DNA from 2 places in the Kitasatospora sp. NPDC001660 genome. Region 2 is predicted to be linked to the other one. Evidence: riboswitches for the same ligand, from Rfam matches in the RefSeq annotation. Region 2 holds a riboswitch; the other holds the start of a gene.

What was found. Region 2 has a riboswitch for cyclic di-AMP ahead of ACWCXH_RS21955 (M23 family metallopeptidase). Riboswitches for the same ligand answer to the same signal wherever they lie in the genome.
Region 1: linked by a shared signal. The riboswitch ahead of ACWCXH_RS30130 (M23 family metallopeptidase) and the one ahead of ACWCXH_RS21955 (M23 family metallopeptidase) in region 2 are both predicted to bind cyclic di-AMP.

What each region holds. Positions count from the first base shown of each region.
Region 1 covers NZ_JBSFGU010000038.1:20,618-24,947, forward strand. Annotated here, with positions in the region: gene ACWCXH_RS30125 (hypothetical protein) at 1-567, shown strand, start outside; gene ACWCXH_RS30130 (M23 family metallopeptidase) at 653-1,486, opposite strand; cyclic di-AMP (ydaO/yuaA leader) riboswitch at 1,499-1,657, opposite strand; partial or broken gene ACWCXH_RS30135 (YiaA/YiaB family inner membrane protein) at 1,911-2,200, shown strand; gene ACWCXH_RS30140 (alpha/beta fold hydrolase) at 2,331-3,158, shown strand; gene ACWCXH_RS30145 (TetR/AcrR family transcriptional regulator) at 3,195-3,764, shown strand; gene ACWCXH_RS30150 (PP2C family protein-serine/threonine phosphatase) at 4,066-4,330, shown strand, end outside.
Region 2 covers NZ_JBSFGU010000020.1:36,070-40,399, forward strand. Annotated here, with positions in the region: gene ACWCXH_RS21950 (MFS transporter) at 1-1,113, opposite strand, end outside; cyclic di-AMP (ydaO/yuaA leader) riboswitch at 1,468-1,604, shown strand; gene ACWCXH_RS21955 (M23 family metallopeptidase) at 1,607-2,215, shown strand; gene ACWCXH_RS21960 (sensor histidine kinase) at 2,430-3,881, opposite strand; gene ACWCXH_RS21965 (alpha-amylase family glycosyl hydrolase) at 4,277-4,330, shown strand, end outside.

The sequences.
Region 1 (4,330 bases), on a different contig from region 2:
CGGCAGGAGCGGCTGCACGCCGAGGCCGAGTGGCAGGGCGAGGTCGCGGCCGGGCTGCTGCGCCGGGCCGACCTGGTGACCTGGCCCCGGCTCTACGCGGTGCTGCTGCGTGCGCACGGGGTGGACGTCGCGGACGAGGCGGCGGTGCGGGACTGGCTGGCCGGGTTCCTGGAACTGGCGGAGGAGGAGCGGCTGGCCGCGTTCGCCGCGCTGGCGGAGGCCGGGTGGCTGGACGAGCCGGACGAGCGGGGCTGGGGCCCGGGCCGGGTCCTCTCGGTCGGCATGGCCACGGACGGCGCGCGGCGGCTGCTGGAGCAGGGCCTGATGCGGCGCAGCTACCGCAATCTGGCCGAGCTGACCGCGCTGGGGCGGCCGATGCCGGCCGAACTGGCCGGGGAATTCGGGGAGTTCGAGGACGCGGCGACGCAGGCGGCGCTCGCGCTGTACGGCGAGTGGACGGTGCCGGGACTGCCGCGGCTGCTGGTCGAGGAGTTCCCGGAGCTCGCGCCGGAGCCGGGGCAGGCGGAGATCGACGCGTACCTGGCGCAGTTGCCGCAGGAGGAGTGACGCCAAAGGCTGCGAAAAGGCCCCGACCTTGCGCGGTCGGGGCCTTCGTCCGCTCTTCGTTTCGCCGGAAACCCGGTGCAGGAGCTCAGGGGTTGAGGCCGTGCTGCTGGAGCCAGGGCTCCGGGTCGACCGGGGCCCCGCCGCCGGGGCGGACCTCCAGGTGCAGGTGCGGGCCGGTGACGTTGCCGGTGGCGCCGACCTTGCCGATCTGCTGGCCGGAGGCGACCTGGCCGGAGCCCTTGATGATCGAGGAGAGGTGGCAGTACCAGATCTCGGTGCCGTCGGGCAGGGTCTCGACGATCCGGTAGCCGTACGCGCCGGACCAGCCGGCCGAGGTGACGGTGCCCTGGCCGACCGCGTAGACCGCGGTGCCGGTGTCGGCGGCGAAGTCCAGGCCGGTGTGCAGGTGGGCCCAGTAGCGGGCGCTCTGGCCGTAGTGGGCGGAGAGGCTGTAGTCGCGCACCGGCAGGGTGAGGGCGGCGGCCTTGGCCTTCTCGGCCTCGGCGGCGGCCTTCTTGGCCTCGGCCTCCTTGACGGCGGCCTTCGCCTGTGCCTCCTGGGCGGCCTGCACGCGGGCGCCCTCCTCGGCGGCGGTGCGCTGGCTGTCGGCCTGCTGCTGGATGCGTGCGGCGAGCGCGAGGCCGGGGTCGGCGGAGAGGCCGACCGGGGTCTCGTCCGGGGCCTCGATGGCGGGCGCGGCGGCCGGGGTGGCGGAGGCGAACCCGGTGGCACCCAGGGTGGCGGCGACGGCGGTGACGCCGAGCAGCGGGGAGGCTCCACGGGTCTGACGCGGCATCCGGTGGCGGTTGGCCTCGGCCTCCGGGGCCGGGAACTCGTCCTCGGCCGGGCGGGGGTGGTCGAGGAGCTGGGTACCGGCAGCGGGGCCGGCGGGCTGTGCCGGGGTGTGCGTCGACGCCACGGAGGCGCGCTCCTTTCCTTCCTTCGCGCCTACCGGGTTAGCTGACGGGTTCGGAGCAGGAAGGTCTCCTACGGCCGGGCCGGGGCCCCGCCGATTCACCCCAAGGAACGTGGTTCCCCGGCTCCCTGGCCTGCCCGGAGGCCGGCCGGCGGGATTAGGCGACGGCGCACGGTGCCGTCTGGGTACGGCGTTTCGACCGCGCTGCGTTATCAAACGTTAATCCCAGGAGGCTCTGATTCCAAGCCATCCGCCTGGGACGGCCGACGACCGGGCGGGCGACTTGTGCCCTATGAACGTTTTGCGGCTACTGCCCGTCCCTGACACTACTTAACGTGATTGGACGCCGACGAACGGCGGCCCGGGCGGCCCCATCTGAGTACTTCTACTCATGTGCGACCGGCCGGGCCGCCGCCATCCTGACGCCATGAACGCACCGATGCAGTCACGCACCACGGCCGCGTACTACGTCCAGGCCGTACTCTCCTTCGCCCTGTCGGGCCCGCCCTCGCCATCGGGATCGCCTACCTGCCGGTCGGGGCCTGGACCCGGGCCTTCCTCGGGGTCGGCCTGCTCTACACCGTCACCTCCGCCTTCACGCTCGCCAAGGTCGTCCGGGACCGGCAGGAGTCGGCCGAGATCGTCACCCGAGTGGACCAGGCCCGGCTGGAGAAGCTGCTCAGCGAGCACGACCCGTTCAAGGTCGAGGGGGTCTGAGGGCCCGTCGCCGCGGGGCATCGCGCCGGCATCGCGCGGATAGCTTGACGGCTATGGCTATTAGCCTTAGCTTTATGGCTATCGGCGGTACCGCCGATGCCACCGCAGCAGCGGACCGAGGAGGCCCACCATGAACGGCACCATCACCCCGAGCACCCAGTACCTCGACGTTCCCGGCGGCCGGATCGCCTTCGACGACACCCGGCAAGGCGAAGGCGCCCCGGTCGTCCTCCTCCCCGGAATGCTCGACACCCGGCACGCGTACCGGTACCTCGTCCCACTGCTCACCGCCGCCGGCCACCGCGTCATCACCATGGACCTGCGCGGCTTCGGCGAGTCGTCGATCGCCTGGGACGACTACGAGCCGGGCGCGATCGCCCCCGACGTCCTCGCCCTGCTCGACCACCTCGGCATCGAGCGCGCCGTCCTGGCCGGCAGCTCCTACACCGGGGCGACGGTCGTCAAGGTCGCCGGGGACGCGCCCGAGCGGGTCGCCGGGATCGTCCTGATCGACGCCTTCATCGAGAACCTGCCGCAGAACGCCCTCATGCGCGGCATCGTCCACGCCATGGGGACGGTGGTCATCCACTGGCCCGCGTTCTGGGGCTTCTACCACCGCAAGCTCGCCTACCCGGGCGCCAAGCCGGCCGACTTCGACGCGTACGTGAACGGGCTCGTCGACTCGCTGCGCACCCCCGGCCGGAAGCCCGCCACCCGCGGACACGTCCGCGGCGACTCGGCGCCGGTCGGCTGGACGGCCGCGGTGCGGTGCCCGGCGCTCGTCGTCATGGGCGCCAAGGACCCCGACTTCCCGAAGCCGGAGGTCGTCGCCGACCGGCAGGTCGCGGCGCTGGGCGCGCGGAAGGCGATGATCGAGGGGTCGGGGCACTACCCGATGGCCGACAACCCGCGGGCCGTCGCCGACGCCCTGCTGCCCTTCCTCGCCGAGATCGCCTGACCCCCGATCGCCCGACCGTACGGAGAAACCGAGCCCATGCCCCGAGTCGGACTGACGCCCGAGCAGGTCGTCGACCACGCCCTCGCCCTCATCGACGACCAGGGACCGGACGGCCTCACCCTCGCCGCCGTCGCCGCCCGGGCCGGCGTCGCCACCCCGTCGCTGTACAAGCACGTCAGCGGCGGCCTCACCGAACTCCGGCGGCTCATCGCCGTACGGGTCACGGAGGAACTGGCCGCCCGGCTCGCGGACGCCGCCCTCGGGCGCAGCGGGGACGACGCCGTCGCCGCCGTCCTCCGCGCGTACCACGCGTACGCGCTGGCGCACCCGCACCGCTACAACGCCCTGCCGCAGGCGCCGCAGGCGGACGGCGACCTGAGCGCGGCGGCGGCGCGGCTGGTGGGGGTGATCGTGGCGGTGCTGCGCGAGTACGGCCTCGACGGCTCCGAGGCCATCCACGCCGCCCGCACCGTCCGCTCCCTCGCGCACGGCTTCGCGTCCCTCTCGATCGCCGGCGCCTTCCAACTCGCCGAGGACCTGACCACCACCCAGGACCGCCTCATCACCACCCTCACCAGCGGCCTCCGCACCTGGCCGAAGCCCTGAGACGACGGGAGGGGGCCGGCGGGGGACGAACCGTTCCTGCTGCCCGGGGGGAGAAGACGTGACGGCAGGGCGGAGGGTCACGCGAAAAGTCGATGGCGCCGACTTTTCGTGCGGCGCGGCTGCACGTGGGGCGTTGCGAGTGAGGAAACGGTTCTGCTCGCCCCCCAAGGCGCGTGAGACGTCGGTGGGGTCGACTTCTCGTGCGGGGTGGCGAGTGAAGGAACGTTTTTGCTGGGGCTAGTGTGGCGGGGCTGACTGGGGGGTCATGACCGGGGACCGCCCACCGTTTGGCGGAGGTCTTGTGCCCGCACTGACAGGGAGGGTGCGGCGGTGGTACTGGCGGCTGCTGGACGGGGACGCGCGGGCTGAGCGGGACACGCTCGTCGCGCTGCTGGTGCTGACGGTGGCGCTCGGGCTGCTGCCGATCGCGCTGCCGTACAGCTGGCCGCCGTCGGCGCTGGTGCTGCCGCTGGTGGTCGGCGGGCTCGTGCTGCCGCGCGGGCGGCTGCTGGTGCTGGTGTGCGCCGCGCTCGCGGGCAGTGCGCTGGGGGCCGCGTTGCAGAACC
Region 2 (4,330 bases):
CACGGTGACGGCGGGCAGGACGTCCGCCCAGTAGGAGGATCCGGCGCCGGCGCGCAGCATCAGCAGCACCCCGGCGGCGCACAGCAGGGGGCCGACGGTGAGCGGGATCCGTGGGCCGATCCGCTTGCCGAGCCGTGCGGCGCGCGAGGACAGCGCCAGCATCAGCACGGTGATCGGGAGCAGGGCCAGACCGGAGACCAGCGGCGAGAAGCCGGCGACGATCTGCAGCTGCACGACCAGCAGGAAGAACACGCCGCTGAACGCCGCGTACACGCAGAGGGTCACCAGGTTCACGGCCGTGAAGAGCCGTGAGGAGAACAGGCCGAGCGGCAGCATCGGTTCGGGGGCGCGGCGCTCGACGGCGAGGAAGGCCGCGCCGAGGGCGAGCCCGAGCACGCCGGTGACCCAGACGGCGGGGGAGAGGCCCTCGCCGGCCGCCGTCAGCGCGTAGGTGAAGGTGCCGAGCGCGAGGGCGGCGAGCAGCGAGCCGAGCACGTCGAAGCGGCCGGAGGCGCTCTCGTCCCGGCTCTCGGGGACGTAGCGGGAGGCGACCGCGATGACGGCGGCGGCGAGCGGCAGGTTGAGCAGGAAGATCCACCGCCAGCCGGGGCCGTCCACCAGCCAGCCGCCGACGAACGGGCCGACGGCCGCCGACACGCCGCCGAGGCCGGACCACAGTCCGACCGCGGCCGAGCGGTCGTCCGGGTGGAAGACCGCCTGGAGCATGGCGAGCGAACCGGGCGTCAGCAGCGCGCCGCCGATGCCCTGGACGGCGCGCGCGGCGATCAGCACCTGGATGTTCGGCGCGGCGGCGCAGGCCGCGGAGGCGGCGGCGAACCAGACCACGCCGAGCAGGAACACCCGGCGCCGTCCGTAGCGGTCGCCGAGTGCGCCGCCGAGCAGGATGAGCCCGGCGAGCGTCAGCAGATAGGCGTTCAGCGTCCACTGCAGGGACGCGAGGGTGGCGCCGAGATCGGCCCCGATGCGGGGCAGGGCGACGTTCACCACGGTGCTGTCGAGCAACGCCATGCTGGAGCCGAGCACCGTCGCCAGGAGGACCCAGCGTCCCTGCGTGGTGCCCAGGCGCAGGGTGCCGGCCTTGGTTGTGGTCACGGCCCGATCCTCCGCCCGGTGGGGTGGACGTGACAAGGGTCACCGGCGGCGCGTTCGGGGATGGCGGCGGGTGATCGGGTGGTCGCGGAGGGGTGGTCGCATCGGCGCACAGTGGCGGAACGACTGCCAGGAGTGAATGGATTGTGCACGTACTGTATTGCGGATCATTCGGAGCGTCATCGCGGAGGGCGGGGTTGTCGTGGGTTCGAGAGATCGACATTGCTTCACCCGGACGGATGAGTTTTAGTTCAGCGACCGACCGGCCAGCCCGGACGGATCCACCGGGTGGAACGCCGAGTCCTGCCGCTGCCCGGTGGCTCGAACTGAGCTCTGTACGGCAGGAGCGGGGGACCCACAGGTAAGACGCCGGACCGGAATCCGCGCTTTGGGCGCGGCAGTCCAGGACCGGCTTGGGGTGAAGCCGCGCGTGCGGCCGGGCAACTCCAGCCCGAACCCGACAGCTCACCTCGCAGGCGTCGGAGAGGAATCTTCCATGCCTGCACTGGCTCGTCGTATCACCCTGCCCCGCGCCGCCCGCATCGGCATCGCCACCGCCGTGACCGGGGTCTCCTTCGTCCTCCCCCTCGTGACCACGATGAGCGCCCAGGCCCACACCGCCGCCCCCACTGTCGTGTCCGCCGCCGTGGTCCAGCCCGCCAAGGCGGTCGCCGCCGCTCCGGCCGCCGCGGTCACCTCCGGTTACGTCGCCCCGCTCGCCAAGCCGGTGCTGGGCGAGGCGTACGGCGTGGCCGGCACGATGTGGGCCTCCGGCCACCACACCGGCCAGGACTTCATCTGCTCCACCGGTACCCCGGTGCGCGCCGTCGCCGGCGGTGTCGTGGTGAAGGCCGGCAACGGCGGCGCCTACGGCAACGAGGTCGAGATCCGGCTCGCCGACGGCAAGTACGCGCAGTACGCGCACCTCTCCTCGATCGGCGTGTCGGTCGGTCGGGCCGTGACCGTCGGCCAGCAGCTCGGCCTCTCCGGTGCGACCGGCAACGTCACCGGCCCGCACCTGCACTTCGAGATCCGCACCGGGCCGGAGTACGGCTCGGACATCAACCCGGTCACCTACCTCCGGGCGCACGGCGTCGCGCTCTGACCCTTGACGGGGTGATGCCCCTGACGGGGCGACGGACCACCGCGGGTGCGGGGCGAAACGATCAACCGGGATGGTCATGTCGGGTGACCGCTCGACCGGTGATCGCCGCACCGGCGGACATGGGCGCGGGACACGCCCAGGCCGGCCCGGCTCGCGAGACCTTCCTCGCGAGCCGGGCCGGCCGCTGCCGTTCCGGGCTCTCCCGGCCCCCGGGTCAGCCCTGACCGGACCCGTGCCGCGGGGGCGTCTTCGGCGGAGGTGTCGGAGCGCCCGGCAGCCGGACCGTCGCGACGGTGCCGCCGGCGGCACCGTCGGGCGCGAGCGTCACCTCGCCGCCGGTGGCACGGACGGTGCGGGCGACGATCGCCAGTCCCAGGCCGGATCCGGGCAGTTGGCGGGCGGACGGGGAGCGCCAGAAGCGGTCGAAGACGTGCGGGAGGTCCTCGGCGGCGATGCCGGGGCCCCGGTCGCGGACGGCGAGCGCGCCGTTCGTCAGCGAGACGTCGATCCGTCCCCCCGGCGGGCTGAACTTCACCGCGTTGTCGAGCAGGTTGATCACGGCGCGCTCCAGTGCGTGCGGGTCGGCGCGGACGTACCAGGGGTCCAGGTCGACGGTGAAGGCGAGCCCGGGGCCGCGCAGTTCGGCCCGTTCGACGGCGCGGGCGGCGACGTCGTGCAGGGCGACGAGGGGCAGCGGCTTCGCGCCGCGGGCGTCGGCCGGGCGGGAGAGTTCGAGCAGGTCGCCGATGAGGGTGGAGAGTTCCGTCATCTGCGCCTTCATGTTGCCGAGGATCCGGGTGCGGGTCGCCTCGGGCAGCGGGCGGCCGGACTCCTCGCTGCGGATCAGCAGGTCGACGTTGGTGCGCACGGAGGCCAGTGGGGTGCGCAGTTCGTGGCCGGCGTCGGCGATGAGCCGGGCCTGGCTGTCCAGCGAGCCGACGAGGGCGGTGCTCATCGCGTTGAAGGCCTCGCCGAACCGGGCGATCTCGTCGTGGCCGGACACCTCGATCGTCATGCCCGGCTCCTGGGTGCGGGCGATGTGCTGGGCCGCGCGGGTGAGGCGGTCGACCGGGCGCAGGGCGGTGCGGGCGATCCACAAGGCGCCCGCGGCGGCGAGCGCGATGACGACGGCCGCGGCGCCGGCGGTGATCAGGGCGAGTTCGGTGAGCGCGTCCTGCACCGGTTCGAGCGGCTGGGCGATCGCCACGGCGGCGGTGGGTACGGCCTCGCCGAACCCCGCGGGGCCGATGCTGACCACGTAGACGCGCACCGGGGTGCCGTCGGCGGTCTGGCCGTCGCGGAACAGCGAGGCGGCGTGCGCTCCGGTGCTCCCGCTCCCCGCGATCTGGAGGTCCTCCGGGGCGACGGCCACGGCGCGGGGGTCGTTCTGCGGGCAGGAGGTGCCGTCGGCGACGATCACCGTGGGGAGGATGCCTCCCTTGGGCATCCACGGCTGCCCGGCCGTGCCGTGGCACAACTCGGTCAAGGCCTTGATCTGCTGGCCGTTCGGGGGCCGGTCGCCCGGCATCCACGAGCGGGCCAGGGTCCGATCGACCTGGTTGACCATTTCATTGCGTGCGACGAACCAGCCGGCCACGGCGCAGGCCACGACCGCCAGCGAGACGGCGGCCGCGGTGAACAGCGCGAGCCGGCCGCGGAGTGTCATCCGGCCGAACCACCGTGGCCTGTCCGGTCTTTCTTCGCCCTTTGCCGTCATGGCTCCATTTCCCCCCGGTGCGTGTCCATCGTCGGGCCACGATCCACCGCGACCGTGAGACCCCGATGAGAACCACCTGACGCGGAGATCAAGAGAGGCGTTCGCACATTCCCGGCGGAATCGTTCGTTGACGTCCAGGACGTTGTCCGTCCCCGGAACCGCGACGGACCAGCGGCCGTTGCCGGCGTCGGTGACCTTCCACTGCCGGGAGGCCCGGTCCGCGTGCCAGTCACCAGGAGGTCGACGGCCGCGATGGCCGCAGGTGCGGCGGGCTGTCGGGACGGCCGGGATTCGGCGAGAATCGGGGGAACCCGGCCCCCGGACCCGGCAGGAGGACCCAGCCCATGACCTCGACCCGCTCCGGCCCCGACTGGCTGGCCGACGCCGTCCTCTACCAG